2 regions of the Chelatococcus sp. KU-N122 genome follow, and region 2 is predicted to be linked to the other one. Evidence: riboswitches for the same ligand, from Rfam matches in the RefSeq annotation. Region 2 holds a riboswitch; the other holds the start of a gene.

Region 1 (7,307 bases), 3.2 Mb from region 2:
TGACGCGCCGCGCGGGTCTCGTCGAGGCGCCGGCGCGGCGCGTGGTAGGGCGCCCCGGTGAACCGCTCGACGTCGCCTCGCTTGGCCGCCAGGGCAAGATCGCGCAGCGTCGCGACGAACAGGTCGAGCGATGCCTTGGATTCAGATTCCGTCGGCTCGATCAGCATGGCGCCGTGCACCACGAGCGGGAAGTACATGGTCATCGGGTGATAGCCCTCGTCGACCATCGCCTTGGCGAAGTCGAGCGTGGTCACGCCGGTATCCTTCAGCCAGGCGTCGTCGAACAGCACCTCCTGCATGCAGGGGCGATTGCCGAAAGGCAGCGACATCAGGTCGGCCAGGCCGACGCGGACGTAGTTGGCGGCGAGCACCGCGTCGTCGGAGGCCTGCTTCAGGCCGTCGCCGCCGTGCGACAGCATGTAGGTCAGCGCCCGCACGAACATGCCCATCTGGCCATGGAAGGCCGACAGGCGGCCGAACGGACGGGCTTCCCCGGCGTCCACCGTCTCGATCAGTTCGACGCCGTCGGCCCCGGTTTGCAGCAGCGGCAGCGGCGCGAAGGCCGAGACTCGCTCCGACAGCACCACCGGCCCGGAGCCCGGGCCGCCGCCGCCGTGGGGGGTGGAGAAGGTCTTGTGCAGGTTGATCTGCATGGCGTCGATGCCGAGATCGCCGGGCCGCGCGCGGCCCATGATGGCGTTGAGGTTGGCGCCGTCGCAATAGATGTAGGCGCCGGCCTCGTGCACGATCCGCGCGATCTCGACGATGTCGCGCTCGAACAGCCCGCAGGTGTTCGGGTTGGTGATCATCAGGGCGGCGATGTCTGGTCCGACCAGCTTGGCGACCTCGGCCGGGTCCACGGTGCCGTCGGCGCGCACCGGCACGGCCTTGACCGGCAGGCCGAGCATGGCGGCGGTGGCCGGATTGGTGCCGTGGGCCGAATCGGGCACCAGCACGATCTTTCGCGTCGCCGCTTCGCCCTTGGCAGCGATGGCCGATTTGATCGCCGCCATGCCGCACAGCTCGCCGTGGGCACCGGCACGCGGCGACAGGCTGACCGCCGGCATGCCGGTGATCTCCATCAGCCAGAAGGCGAGCTCCTGCATCAGCGCCAGCGCACCGGGAACCGTCGACAGCGGCTGCAACGGGTGTACGTCGGCAAAGCCCGGCAGCCGCGCCATACGCTCGTTCAGGCGCGGGTTGTGCTTCATCGTGCAGGAGCCGAGCGGCACCGGCCCGGTATCGATGCTGAAGTTACGCTGCGACAGGCGCACGTAGTGGCGCACCGCCTCCGGCTCGGACAGGCCCGGCAGCCCGATCTCGTCGGTCCGTTCCAGGGCTCCGAGGCGCGGCGTAAAGGGCTCCGGCTCGTCGAAGTCGACACCGGTCACGTCGCGGCGGCCGACCTCGAACAGCAGCGCTTCCTCCTGCAGGATGGCGCGGTTGCCGGTGAAGGTCGTGTGCGTCTGGGCGCCGCCTGCGCCCGGCGTGGTCGGACGCCCCTGACGGTTCAACATCACAGCACCTCCTGAAGCGCCGCCGCCAGGGCAGCCCGATCCTCATCCGTGTTGACCTCGGTCGAGGCCACGAGCAGGTGGTCGGCGAGCCCCGCATCGGGCAGCAGGCGGGACACCGGCACGCCGCCGAGAATGCCCTTGGCGGCGAGCGCCTCCACGACGACGGCGGCCGGCTTGGACAGCTTCACCGTGAACTCGTTGAAGAACGTCGTGTTGAGCACCTGCACCCCGGGAACGGCGGCCAGCGCCTCCGCCAGCTTGACCGCGCCGGCGTGGTTGATGCGCGCCACGCGCTTGAGGCCGACTTCTCCGAGCAGCGACAGGTGGATCGAGAAGGCCAGCGCACACAGCCCCGAGCTCGTGCACATGTTAGAGGTCGCCTTCTCGCGGCGAATATGCTGCTCGCGCGTCGACAGGGTGAGGACGAAGCCACGGTGGCCTTCCGCGTCGACCGTCTCGCCGCAGAGCCGGCCCGGCATCTGCCGCACGAACTTGGCACGGGTCGCGAACAGGCCGACGTAGGGGCCGCCGAAGTTGAGGGCGTTGCCGATCGACTGCCCCTCCCCCACCACGATGTCGGCGCCCATGGCGCCCGGCGCCGTCACCAGGCCGAGCGACATGGCCTCGGTGAAGACGGCGATGAGCAGGGCGCCGTGCGCGTGGGCCTTGTCGGCGACGGCTCTGAGGTCACGCAGGTTGCCGAACACGTCGGGCGTCTGCACCACGACGCAGGAGACCGTGTCGTCGATCGCCGCCAGCAGGTCCTCCGCCGCGCTCACGTCCGGAGCCAGCGTCTCGACCTCGTCGCCGCCGAGCCGCGACAGGGTACGGACCACCTCGGCATAGTGGGGATGCAGGCCGCCCGAGAGCACCGCCTTGCGCCGCCGCGTCACCCGGTGAGCCATCAGCACGGCCTCGCCGCACGCCGTCGAGCCGTCGTAGACGGAGGCGTTCGCCACATCCATGCCGGTGAGCAGACAGACCTGGGTCTGAAACTCGAACATGTACTGCAGGAAGCCCTGGGCGATCTCGGGCTGGTAGGGCGTGTACCCGGTCAGGAACTCCGAGCGCTGGATCAAATGGTCGACGGTGGCCGGCACGTAGTGCTTGTAGGCGCCGGCACCGACGAAGAAGGGCCCTGCCCCGGCCGGCGTGTTCCGGGCCGCGAGCCGCGACAGCCGGCGCTCCACCTCCATCTCGCCCTGGTGCCGCGGCAGCCCGGGCAGGCCGTCGGCGCGTATCGCCGCCGGGATATCGGCGAACAGCTCGTCCATCGTGTGCACGCCGACGCGCGCCAGCATCTCGCCGCGGTCGGCTTCGGATAGGGGAAGGTATCGCATTCAGGCCGGTCCTTCGTTGCCCGCGGGCATGATCACGACCTCGGTCCTCACCGAATTGGCGATGAAGCAGTCGTCGTGGGCATGGTGATGAAGCTCGTCCAGCTCGGCCGGCGTCGGCCGCCGCTCGCCGGCCATGGCGATGCGCGGCCGCAAGGTCACGCGCGAGACCCACAGCTTGCCGCGCTCATTCGGCTCCATGACGCCGACGGCATCGTCCTCGTAGCTGTCGACGAGGAAGCCGGCCTTGGCCGCCAGGTAGAGGAAGGTCAGCATATGGCAGCTCGACAGCGAAGCGACGAGCGCCTCCTCCGGATCGACCGCGTCCTCCCGTGCGAACGGCAGGCGCACGACGTGCGGCGAGGCGGAGGCGGCGAGCTCGATGCCGCCGTCGAAACGCCAGGAATGGGCGCGGCTGAAGCGGCCGTCGGTGAAGACGGCGCCGTCGCGGCTCCAGCGTACCGTGGCTGTGTAGGCGTGCGTCTTCACCAGGAGCCTCATGCGATCGTCTTGAGGAAGTCCTCGTACTCGGCCTCGCTCATCAGGCTCGCGAGCTGGGCCGGGTCGCCGATCTTGAGCTTCAGGAACCAGCCCTTGCCGAGCGGATCCTCGTTGACGGCCCCGGGCTCGCCCTCGAGCGCGGTGTTGATCTCGACGACCTCGCCGGCGACCGGCGCGTAGATCTCGCTCGCCGCCTTGACGCTCTCGACGACGGCCGCCTCGGCGCCCTGGGTGATGGCCCGGCCAACCTCGGGCAGCTCGACGAACACGATGTCGCCGAGCTGCTGCTGGGCGTAGTCGCTGATGCCGACGATGCCGACGTCGCCGTCGACGCGGATGTACTCGTGATCCTTGGTGTAGCGGGTCTCGGCCATGACTGTCCCCTTGTGATGGTGGCTTCTCAGCGCTCGTAGCGGTGCGGCACGAACGGCAGGTCGACGACTTCGGCCGGGATGCGCTTGTCGCGCACCACGACCAGCAGCCCGGTTCCGGACGATGCGAAATCCCGCACCACGTAGCCCATGGCGACCGGGCCGCCGAAGGTCGGTCCGAAGCCGCCGGAGGTCACCTCGCCCACCAGCTCGCCGGCCTGGTCGAGGATGGGGGCGCCCTCCCGCGCCGGCACGCGGCCGCTGAGCGTCAGGCCGACACGGCGGCGCAGCGGCTTGTCGCGCAGCTCGCCGGTAATGCGAATCGCCCCAGGAAAACCGCCGTGCTCGCGCCGCCGTCGGCCGATAGCCCAGCCGAGCCCCGCCTCGACCGGCGACGTCTCCTGGTTGATGTCGTGGCCGTAGAGGCAGAGGCCGGCTTCCAGCCGCAGCGAATCGCGCGCGCCCAGCCCGATCGGCTTCACCTCGGGCTCGCCCACGAGCAGGTCCCAAAGGGCCACGGCCTGTTCCGCCGCAACCGAGATCTCGTAGCCGTCCTCGCCGGTGTAGCCGGACCGAGAGACGAGCGCGTCGATGGCACCGATGGCGAGCGGCCGGACGCTCATGAAGCGCATGTCGGCCGCCTCCGGCGCATGGCGCGCCAGCGCGCTGACCGCCGCCGGCCCTTGCAGCGCAAGCAGCGCCCGCTCCGGCGCCGGCGCCAGTTGAACCCCTTCGGGGAGATTGGCGGTGATGTGCTGGAAATCCTGGCTCTTGCAGGCCGCGTTGACGATCAGCAGCAAGCGTCCGTCGGCGGCCGGATCGGGCGAGCGCGACACCATGAGGTCATCGAGTATGCCGCCCTGCTCGTTGAGCAGCATCGAATAGCGCTGCTGGCCGGGCGTCAGACCGATGATGTCGCCTGGCACCAGGGCTTCGAGCGCCGCCGCCGTCACCGCGTGGCCGCCCGCGCCGATCAACCACGCCTGGCCCATGTGGGAGACGTCGAACAGGCCGGCGGCCTGCCGCGTGTGCGCATGCTCGGCGAGAATGCCGGTCGGATACTGCACCGGCATCTCATAGCCGGCAAACGGCACCATTCGGGCACCGAGCCCGACATGGCGGGCATGCAGCGGGGTCGTCTTGAGCGCTAGCGTCTGACCGGTCGATTCGGTCGCCATGGCAGGTCCCCTACGGACACGAGGGCGCCGCCGGGACCATCCCGCCGCACGCACCCCCTCTGTCCCGGGACCTGAGAGATTTCCCCCGGCCTGGCAAGGCCGGAGTTACCCCCGTCGGTGGGACGGCCTGTCAGGTCGTCCGCTTTCCAGAGTGCCAGCTCCATCGCGGTCCATTGGACCTGAGCGTTTCCGGGGTGGTTGCGCCTTCGGCGTCGCGCGGGGCGGGCCCGCGACGAACTCTCCCGCGAGGATCATCGGCTGAGGGCAGTGATACCGCAGTGCGGGGTGGAGTCAACGACCGGCGCGTCACGTCGCACGCGAGAGCGCCCCCTGCCCGGACGCGCCCGGCCGCAGACGAGGGCTCGGGGCTCGACGAGCAGGACCATGTCCGGCCGCTCGCCGGATCGTCTCCGCGCGACGGCCCACCGGAGCGTTTCCCGATCGGATGGACTCATCCGATCGGGTGGGCGTGCTCCAGGTCTTTTCATCTGGAGCGCTTCTCTCCGATCGGGCGGTTCCACCCGATCGGGAAGCGCCCTAGTGCCTGCTGCTCGATTTGGTCTTGGCGGACGGTGCGGCGGCGCCACCGAGGCCGATCTCGATCAAGAGGTCGCCCTTGCCCTCCGGGGCCGCAAGGCCCTCTTCCACCACCGTGGCCGTACCGTTCGCCGCGCCCGCAGGAATGGAGATGGACACCTGCCGGGTGCGGCGCACGATGTTGCTGTCGCCGCGGCGGACCTGGACCGTCAGCGGCGTGCTGAAGGTGCCGGGCTTGCCGGCGGGCCCGAGCAGGGCTCGCACCTCGACGCCGACCTTGATGATGGTGCTGTCCCCCGGGCCCTTGCGGCACTCGCGCGCCGTTTCGCCGATGGCCAGCTGATAAGCCAGGGTGTTCGAATCATCGCCGCTGCCACCCCGGCGGATCGTCGAACCGCCCTCGAGCACGTCGATGCGCGGACAGGACAGCTCCTCGTCGTCGTTCGCCTCGGGCAGTGCCTCGGACTTCGTCCCGTCCCGGGAAAATGGATTGAGGCCCAGCAGGTCCTTGATCATGTCGGCCTTGGCGGGGACCGCCGTCGAGGCCGCGACGATGGCCAGAGCCATGCCGCCGAGGCCTGCGCTAAAGCTCCGCCGGGCCATTCGCTTCGCTCCCATCTGTCCTCTCATTGCAAGGATTCGAGGGCCTTGTCGAAACCGGTCAACGAGACCGGAATGCCGATTCCCTCCTCGGGAGTCTGGAACACCACGAACGTGGCGATTTTGCCGCTCTTCAGCTTGCCGATCAAATTCTCGTCCATGACCACCTCGGCGACGCACCCGGTGGGCAGGCAGCGCACGAACCCGGCCCGGCCGACATCGTTCTGGTCGATCTTGAGGCCGAGCCCCGCGGGCAGCAACACGCCAAGCGGCGCCAGCACGCGCAGCAGCCGGCTCTTGGCGTCGGCGGTTTTCAGCACGATCACCAGCAGCGTCACGTTCGGCCGATCCTCGGCGGCGACGTTCTGCACCAGCGCGCATTGCTCCTTGTTGGCGCCTGCCGGGGTCTCGCAGCGCTGCTGCCACTCGCCGAAGGTCTTGCGCACGACGCCCTGCGCCGCGGCCGGTTCGCCGAGGGCCGCGATGGCGGCGGCGAGCAGCCCGACGGCCGCACCGCGACGACGCAGGCGCGCGCCGCGCCCGGCCCGGCCCGCCTGCACCTGAGTCGCCGGACCAGGGCCGGCCCATCGGCGATCCGAAATCTCGAAAGGGCTCTTAGACGTCAACTTGGTATCCACTCGACGATCAAGGGTGAGATGACTGGCGCCGGCAGCGCCGGCTCATGTGCAGGGCCCCGCCGCATATCCCGTATAGCCCGCCCGCCGCCTGCGCGCGGCTGCGCCGACCGGCTTCACGCGACTCATTCTACGGGTTCGGACCACGCTGGCCTCCCCGATGTCAAGAACGGCCGGCGGCTATGGCTCATGAAACGGCAAAGTGGCCGGTTCGCGGCAGCCGGCGCGCCCACCTTAGAATGCTTCTCGTGCCCTTATGCCGCAGAAATGGACCAATCGATGGCGTTGCGCGCCGTCTTCCGTTGTGATCTTTCAGCGCGAGAGTGGCCGGCCCGGGCAGGGTTCCTCCCGCGCTGCCGGCGCCGCTGTGGATGCCCAGTGAGTACGGGAGCACCGATCCTCCGATGCGAATCGACACATTGCCATTTCGGCTCTTGGCGACGGCTGGCTTCGCCGTGGCACTGACGGGCGACGCGCTCGCGGCCATGGGGCAGCCGAGCCCGTGGCAGCTCGGCATGCAGACCCCGGCGGCGATCGGCGCCGAGTCCATCCACGATTTCCACGATCTGCTGCTGTGGATCATCACCGCCATCGTGCTCTTCGTGCTGGCGCTGCTCGTCTACGTGATGGT
Region 2 (7,307 bases):
GGTGCCACCGGTCGCCGCCTGCGCGATGCGCAGGGCGAGATCGTTCGCCTCGCTGCCGGTGCAGGTGAGGACGATGCGGTCGATCTGCGCCGGATATGTCGCCAGCAGCCGCTCGGCATAGGCGTCGACCACGTCGACGAGATAGCGCGTATGGATGTTCAGCTGGCCGACCTGCCGACGGATTGCCTCGACGACGCGGGGATGCGCGTGCCCGACCGACGGAACGTTATTGTAGAGATCCAGGTAGGCACGGCCGGCCGTGTCGTGGATCCAGACGCCCTCCGCCCGGTCGATGTGCAGCGGCTCCTGATAGAACAGCACGGCGGCCGGGCCGAAGGAGGTCAGCCGCCGCTGCACGGCCAAGCGCACGCCATCGGCCATGGCCGACGCCTTCGCGCCGTCGAAGGCATTCAGCGCGAGAATGTCCTTGTCCTGCCTCATCCCGTCCCTCCTCGCCGGCGCCGCGCCGCGAGGCAGCCGGGGACCGACGCCCAAGCAATCTGTGCAAGCAATCTGTGGCAGTGTGGGCACTTCCACAACACGGGCAAACTCTCAGAAACAACTTATCGGAATCTCGATCGATGAGCGCTCTGCGTTCACTCAACCGGATTTCGATCCCTGAAAACACAAAGCGTTAGCAGTACGTCAAGCACATGATGCGCACATTGTGGGCAGAGTGCCGCCCATAAAATGGGGAAGATGCCACAAAGTTAGTGTAGACATCCAACATGAGCCGGAGAAGGATCAGGTGCAGGATGGCTTGCGGCGTTGCACGCAGGCCGGCTCCAGGAACCTTCGATGGACAGCCACCGGTCATCAGCAGCCGACACGGCCGCAGCCGAGAAGAGGCCGCCGCGCAAGCTTGACGGCGATCGCTTCTCCAAGCTGGCGCGCCACAGGCACATCATCTCGCAGCTGACGGCGGCCCCCACGCTGCGGGCGTCGGAGTTGGCAGCGGCCCTGGGCGTCTCGGGAGAGACGATCCGGCGCGACCTGATGGAGCTGCAAGAGCAGAAGCTGATCAACCGCACCTACGGCGGCGCCTCGCGGCCGTTCGCGCTGGAACCCTCGCTCACCGATCGCAAAGGGATCATGATCGCCGAGCGCGAGGCGATTGCCGCCGCGGTGGCCGACCTCGTGCTGCCGAACGAGGTGCTGATGCTCGCGGCGGGAGCTACCACCTTTCACGTGGCGCGGCGCCTTGCGGCGCGCGCCAGGGATCTGACCGTGATCACCCATGACTTCGCCATCGCGGCTGCGCTGGCGGTCAATCCGTCGATCCGCGTGCTGTGCTGCCCGGGGCGCTATCACCCGACCGAAGGCTACGTGTTCGGCACGCAGACGATCGCCAGCATCGACGGCTACGAGGCGAACCGCGCCATCGTCGGCGCCACCGGGATCGGCGGGCGCGGGATCAACGATGCGGACGATGAGGCCGGCGCCATCTACGGCGCCATGGTGCGGCGTGCCGCCGAAGCCATCGTCGTCGCCGATCACACCAAGTTCGACCAGCGCGCCCTGACCGTTTTCGCCCAATGGACCGAGATCGACCGGCTCGTCACCGATCGGCCGCCGGAGGGCGCCTTGGCGATGGCCCTCCGCCAGGCGGGGACCGAGGTCATCGTTGCACAGCCTTGAGAAAGATCGAAGCCATGGCAGTTCTATCTCAACTTGTTCCGCTGGACGCAGTCGCGCCGTGCGACGGCCATATCACGGCACCGTCGCAGGTGATTCACATCGGCCGGATCCAGCTTCACGTCGTTGCGGGCCGCAAGACCTTTGTCCGCAACTGGGAGCGGGCCGAGAACATCGCCGAAGCGTTCTATGTCCTGGCGTTTCCGCTGAGCGGCAGCCTGCAGTTCAGGCAGGACGGCCGCAGCGGGACCGCCCTGCCCGACGAATATGTGCTGCTGAGCGAACTGGCGTTCTACGAGCTGTCGTCGACCGAGCGAGCCCACGTGCTGATCATGCGCATTCCCGTCGGCGAGCTGCGAAGCCGGCTGGTGGCGGTCGAGGATCATGTGAGCCGTCGCTTCAAGATGAACGAGCACATGAGCAGACTGCTCGTCGGCCTCCTCAGGAGCGTGGCGGAGCTGTTTGCCGATCGGCCGCCGCCGAACCCGCAGGCCTTGGCGACCGAGATCATCAGCTTCGTCGCCCTGGCCATCGGCGCGGAAGACCGCGGAGCGGCCACCGACGTGCGCAATGCGCGCTACCACCTGCGCCGCCGTATCGCTGACTTCATCGAGAAGCACCTGAGCGACCACGACCTGTCGCCGAAGCGCATCGCCGCCAGCAGCCGCATTTCGCTGAGCTACCTCTACAGCCTGTTCAATGACGACGAGACCACCGTCGGCCAGTTCGTCCAGGTCAAGCGTTTGCAACGCGCCTACGAGCTCCTGGTGGCAGATCCGGGGGGACGGCGCACCGTGTCCGAGGTTGCCTACGACGTCGGCTTCAAGAACGTCTCGCACTTCTCGCGCAGCTTCAGCCGGCATTTCGGCATCACGCCGCGCGATGTGCGCCAGCTGAGCCAGGAGCCAGGCGCCGCGGCCCCGGCCAAGGGCGCCCGCCCGGCGCTCCAGCCGCCCGCACCGGCGCGCAACAGCTTCCCGCAGCCGTTCTGGGCCGAGAGCAGCCGGCGCGCGGTGCACGAGCGCGTCTGAGCCACCGCCCGGCCCCGGTTCGGGCGCTCGGCCCTCCCTCCCCCACGGTCCCGCCGGGGACCCCGACCGAGAGCGGGTCGACGCCGCGCCGGCGCCTCGTCCCCGCGAGCTCTCGCAACCGCTGCCGATGCAGCGACCAAGCTCCGGAGCCCTCCTTGTCCGACCCGCAGTACAAGCCGTCCGCCGACGCGCTGGCCACCTTCTTCAACGATCTGGCCGATGCGGCGCGGCCCGTGGCGCTCGCGCACTTCCGCTCAGCCCTCGATGTCGAGCGCAAGCAGGACCTGACGCCGGTCACCATCGCCGATCAGACCATTGAGCAGGAGCTGCGGCGTATGATCGGCGCGCGCTTTCCGCGCCATGGCATCTGCGGCGAGGAGAGCGGGCTGACGCCCGGCGAGCGCTTCACCTGGTATCTCGACCCCATCGACGGCACCAAGAGCTTCATCTCGGGCATGCCGCTGTTCGGCACGCTGATCGCCCTGGCCGACGAGGAACAGGGCGGGGTCGCGGCCGGCATGATCGACATGCCCGCCCTGGGCGAACGCTGGTACGGCACGCCTGACGGCGCGACTCTGAACGGCAGGCCCGCGAAGGTGAGCCGCACGACAAAGCTCGAGCAGGCGCAGATCTACACCTCGTCGCCGGACTTCTTCTCGCCCGACGACTGGGCGCGCTACGATGTGCTGAGCCGCAGGGCCATGTTCCGGCGATTCGGTGGCGACTGCTATCTGTATGGCCTTTTGGCCTCGGGCTATTGCGACCTGGTCGTCGAAGCGTCCCTCAAGAGCTACGATTTCATGGCCCTCGTGCCGGTGATCGAGGGCGCCGGCGGGGTGATCCGGGACTGGGACGGCAAGCCGCTGACGCGCGACTCGGACGGGCGCGTCGTCGCCGCCGCAAACCAGGCGCTGCTTGACCAAGCGCTGGCGTTTCTGAGGTAACGGCCGCCTCTAGAGCATTTCGCAATTGGATGAGCATCATCCAATTGCGGAGAAATGCTCCAACTCTTTGAATCTGGAGCGCCCCTTTTGCGATTGGGCGATTCCACCCAATCGCAAAAGAGGCGCTCTAGTGTGGTGGATCTGAAGTTCCTGCTCCCCACATGGCATCAATGTTCAGGACCTTCAGATCCATTAAACCACACTAGAATCATAGAGTTGCTAGTGTGGCTTGAGAATCCGAAATTCGCTCCCAGCGCTGCCCCGAGGTGGTGCGAATTTCGGATTCGCCACACTAGCGGAGCGCCGAAGCCGGATCGCGCGCAACGCAATCCGGCCGGGAACGCTCGGCAGGGGCTCGAAGACGCTCACACCACACGGTTGTCCGATCGCTGCCCCCTCCCCGGTGCGTTGGGAAGGGGGCCCCTTCTCGTCTACGCGGCGAGCTCGGAGGCGATTAACTGCGCGGTCGCACAGGACAGGGTCCAGCCGAGATGCCCGTGTCCGGTGTTGAAGAAGATCCGACTGGAGCGAACGCTCCGCCCGACGCGCGGCAGCATGCTCGGCGTCATCGGGCGCAGGCCGGCCCAGACGCTCACGTCGCTCACATCCAGTTGCGGAAAATGCCTGCGCGTCCACCTGATGAGCGGCGCGATCCGATCTGCCCGAACGTCGCGGTTGTACCCGTTCAGCTCCGCCGTCCCGGCGATGCGGAATCGCCGGTCGCCCAGGCGACTGGTGACGATCTTCGCAGCGTCATCGAGAAGCGCCACGTTTGGCGCTCGATCGATCTCGTTGGGCCTGACCGCAACAGTGATCGAATACCCTTTCACCGGATAGATGTTGACCTTGTCGCCGACCATCGCGGCCAGACGCCGGCTGCCGACGCCGGCACAGATCACGACTCGGTCCGCCGTGAGCGAGGTGGTGGGCGGGGACGCTTCGCCGGCGGGACGCAGCTCGACGGCTGCACCTCCTCCGGTGTCGCGAATTTTACACACCTCCATCTCAAACAGGAAACGCGCGCCCATGCGCTGGCACGCGCTGGCAAGCCCGCGTGTAAACCGGCAGATGTCGCCCGAGGCGTCCGCCGGCGTGAAGAATCCCCCATGAAAGGCACCTTGGAGGCTGGGCTCGATGTCCTTGATCTCGTGCGGTCCGACAGGCGTCCGTTCGAGCCCGCCTCTCTTCAGGAGCTCGTTCACGCGCGCGGCACGCTCGAAGCTGGCCTTGTCGCGGTAGACATGCAGGAGCCCGCGCTTGAGGAGATCGAAATCGATGCGCTCCCGCTCGGCGATCTCGAAGAGGTGCCTTCTGGCCTCGATGGCAAGCCGCACCGTCTCGATAGTGTTCCCCTCGTAGTTCCGGATTGCTGCCAAGAACTCGCCCAACCACGATATCTTGTGCCAGGTAGGCTTGGGGTTGAGGAGAAGAGGGGCCGATCGCGAAAATATCCAGCGCACGGCATGGGCCACGGTCGACCAATGGTTCCAGACTTCCGCATTGCTCGCCGATAGCTGCCCGCCATTGGCGAAGGACGTCTCGAGCGCCGCGTAGGGATGCCGCTCCACGACCGTGACGTCGTGCCCATCACGCAAGAGCGCATAGGCCGTCGTGATCCCGGTAATTCCGGCGCCGATGACTAGGATAGTCGACATGGTTGCTCAGGTCTCCGTCGAGTATGGGTCGGTGCCCCCTCTGTCACGGAACCTGAGAGCTTCTCCGCTGGCGCGGATATCCCCTTCGGTGGATCAGATGACTCTGATCACTCTCCAGAGTGCCTGATCAGCTAGTCCTTTTGCCTGAGAGTTTCCGGGGCGGTTGCTCCTTCGGCGGCGCACGGCAAGCGAACGCTCTCTCCCAGCCGATCACGACGGCGCTTATGTCCTACCCCGGATAGGTCAGAACGCAAGGCCGAAATGCATCGCGAAGCGGTGCGCCGCGGGCCCGGCGATCAAGCACATGCGGCGCTGGGCTTCTTGGGCTGTTGCCACGTCACACCAGCCGCAGCCAGCTCTCCCATTGCGGGTCGTACATCACATCCCGCGCCCGCATGTATTTCCAGATGCCGTATTTCTGATAATCGAAATCCCAGTCCTTCAGCTTGCGGCTGACGACGGCCCAGGACGCCCATTTGATGTCGGCGAGCGCACGGTTGATCTTGACGCGCGCCACGATCTGCGGGCTGACGCTGCCCATATATTGCTCGATGAGGCTGTTCGATACCTCGTCGTCGAAGAACATCTCGGCGAACAGCACGCCGAACTCGTAGCTGCGCTCGTTGTTGGAGGCGAACTCGTAGTCGATCAGCCGCATGGGCTTGGCCGCGCCGTTGGCGCTGACGAGGAAGTTGCCAGGCATGGGGTCGTTGAAGCAGGGCACCAGATCGAGGCCCGACGCCAGGAAGGCCGCCTTGGCCTGCCGGTAGCGGTGCATGATCCACGGCATGTCGGCGGGGAAATGCGAGCCGAGCTCGCGGCCCTGCTCCACATGCTCCTCGATCATGTCGAAGATCGTCTTGGTCAGGCCGAGCCTGGGGCCGGCGTGGAGCTGGCGATAGAGCCCCAGCACGTCCGCCTGGATCGCGGCGTCGCCGAAATCCGCGTTGGTGCAGGCCCGGTAGCCGTCGAGAAACTCGCTCACCTCGACGCCGTCGGTGGGGTCGAAGAAGATGACCTCGGGGCCGATGCCGGCCGCGTGGGCGTTGCGCGCCGCCTCGTTGGCCGAGACGCGGTCGATGAACATCTCCGAGCCTTCGCCCGGCACCTTGACGAAGTAGCGGCGCGCATCGCCCTCCACATCGACGAGCCAGTTCTGGTTGGTCAGCCCGCCGACCAATGGGGTGTAGGCGACGGCCCTGCCGCTCCACTGGGGCACGCGCCCCACCGCCGCCTCCAGATTGCGCTCGTGCATGTCGGCCGCATCGCCCAGACGCTTGACGGTCATGCCAGCCTCCGGAGGGTCTCGCCGAAGCGCGGCTCGCGCACGGCCATGCCGCAGCGCAGGAAGCGCCAGCTGGCGAACTTGTAGAACTCCAGCGTGCTGCGCGCCGACCTAGCGGCGAGCAACGCACCGATCAGCCCCCACCTGAGGTCGTCGGCGATGCCGTAGAGGCGGGCGCGGTTGAAGGCCGCCTCGTCGAAGGCGCCGGTGTGGCGCACGAAAGCGTCGCGGGCCTCCGGCTCCTGGGCGAAGGCCTCGACCAGGAAGCTGCCGATGTCCTCCAGCGGATCGGCGGTGGTGGCCCGATCCCAATCGATCAGCCTGACCTCGCCCATGTCGCTGATCAGGATATTCGACACGTTGCCGTCGCCATGAATGGGCACGGGCGCGATGGCGAGGCCGCGGATGGCGTCCGCTGCGAGGCGCAGCTCGCTGACCAGCCAAGGCGTCGCGCTCGGCAGCTGGGCCCGCGCCTCCACCGCGGCCCCATAAAAATGCTCGATCTCCTCGAAGACGCCGCGCCGCTTGGGCAGCGGCGGCCCCTCGTGGAAGCGCCGGCGCGCCGCCATGACCGCATCGACGATCGCCGGATCGAGAAGCCGCTCGAGCGTACCGACCCGCCAGCCGCGGTCCAGATCCTCCATGACCAGTACGCCGTCGTCGACGTCGGCGGCGATGACGCGCGGGCCGATGCCGAGGTCGGAGGCGCGGCGGGCCGCCTCGAACGCGCAGGGCACGTCGATGTAGAGCGCTGCAT

The links. Region 2 has a riboswitch for glycine ahead of ACZ5PO_RS21445 (D-amino acid dehydrogenase). Riboswitches for the same ligand answer to the same signal wherever they lie in the genome.
Region 1: linked by a shared signal. The riboswitch ahead of gcvT (glycine cleavage system aminomethyltransferase GcvT) and the one ahead of ACZ5PO_RS21445 (D-amino acid dehydrogenase) in region 2 are both predicted to bind glycine.

Annotation. Positions count from the first base shown of each region.
Region 1 covers NZ_AP043981.1:7,994,158-8,001,464, forward strand. Annotated here, with positions in the region: gene gcvPB (aminomethyl-transferring glycine dehydrogenase subunit GcvPB) at 1-1,517, opposite strand, end outside; gene gcvPA (aminomethyl-transferring glycine dehydrogenase subunit GcvPA) at 1,517-2,857, opposite strand; gene ACZ5PO_RS36095 (OsmC family protein) at 2,858-3,355, opposite strand; gene gcvH (glycine cleavage system protein GcvH) at 3,352-3,729, opposite strand; gene gcvT (glycine cleavage system aminomethyltransferase GcvT) at 3,756-4,904, opposite strand; glycine riboswitch at 5,061-5,159, opposite strand; gene ACZ5PO_RS36110 (hypothetical protein) at 5,442-5,957, opposite strand; gene ACZ5PO_RS36115 (invasion associated locus B family protein) at 6,068-6,601, opposite strand; gene coxB (cytochrome c oxidase subunit II) at 7,081-7,307, shown strand, end outside.
Region 2 covers NZ_AP043981.1:4,761,251-4,768,557, reverse strand. Annotated here, with positions in the region: gene ACZ5PO_RS21465 (aspartate aminotransferase family protein) at 1-441, opposite strand, end outside; gene ACZ5PO_RS21460 (DeoR/GlpR family DNA-binding transcription regulator) at 799-1,638, shown strand; gene ACZ5PO_RS21455 (helix-turn-helix domain-containing protein) at 1,653-2,666, shown strand; gene ACZ5PO_RS21450 (inositol monophosphatase family protein) at 2,822-3,610, shown strand; gene ACZ5PO_RS21445 (D-amino acid dehydrogenase) at 4,042-5,265, opposite strand; glycine riboswitch at 5,388-5,480, opposite strand; gene ACZ5PO_RS21440 (phosphotransferase) at 5,603-6,553, opposite strand; gene ACZ5PO_RS21435 (phosphotransferase) at 6,550-7,307, opposite strand, start outside.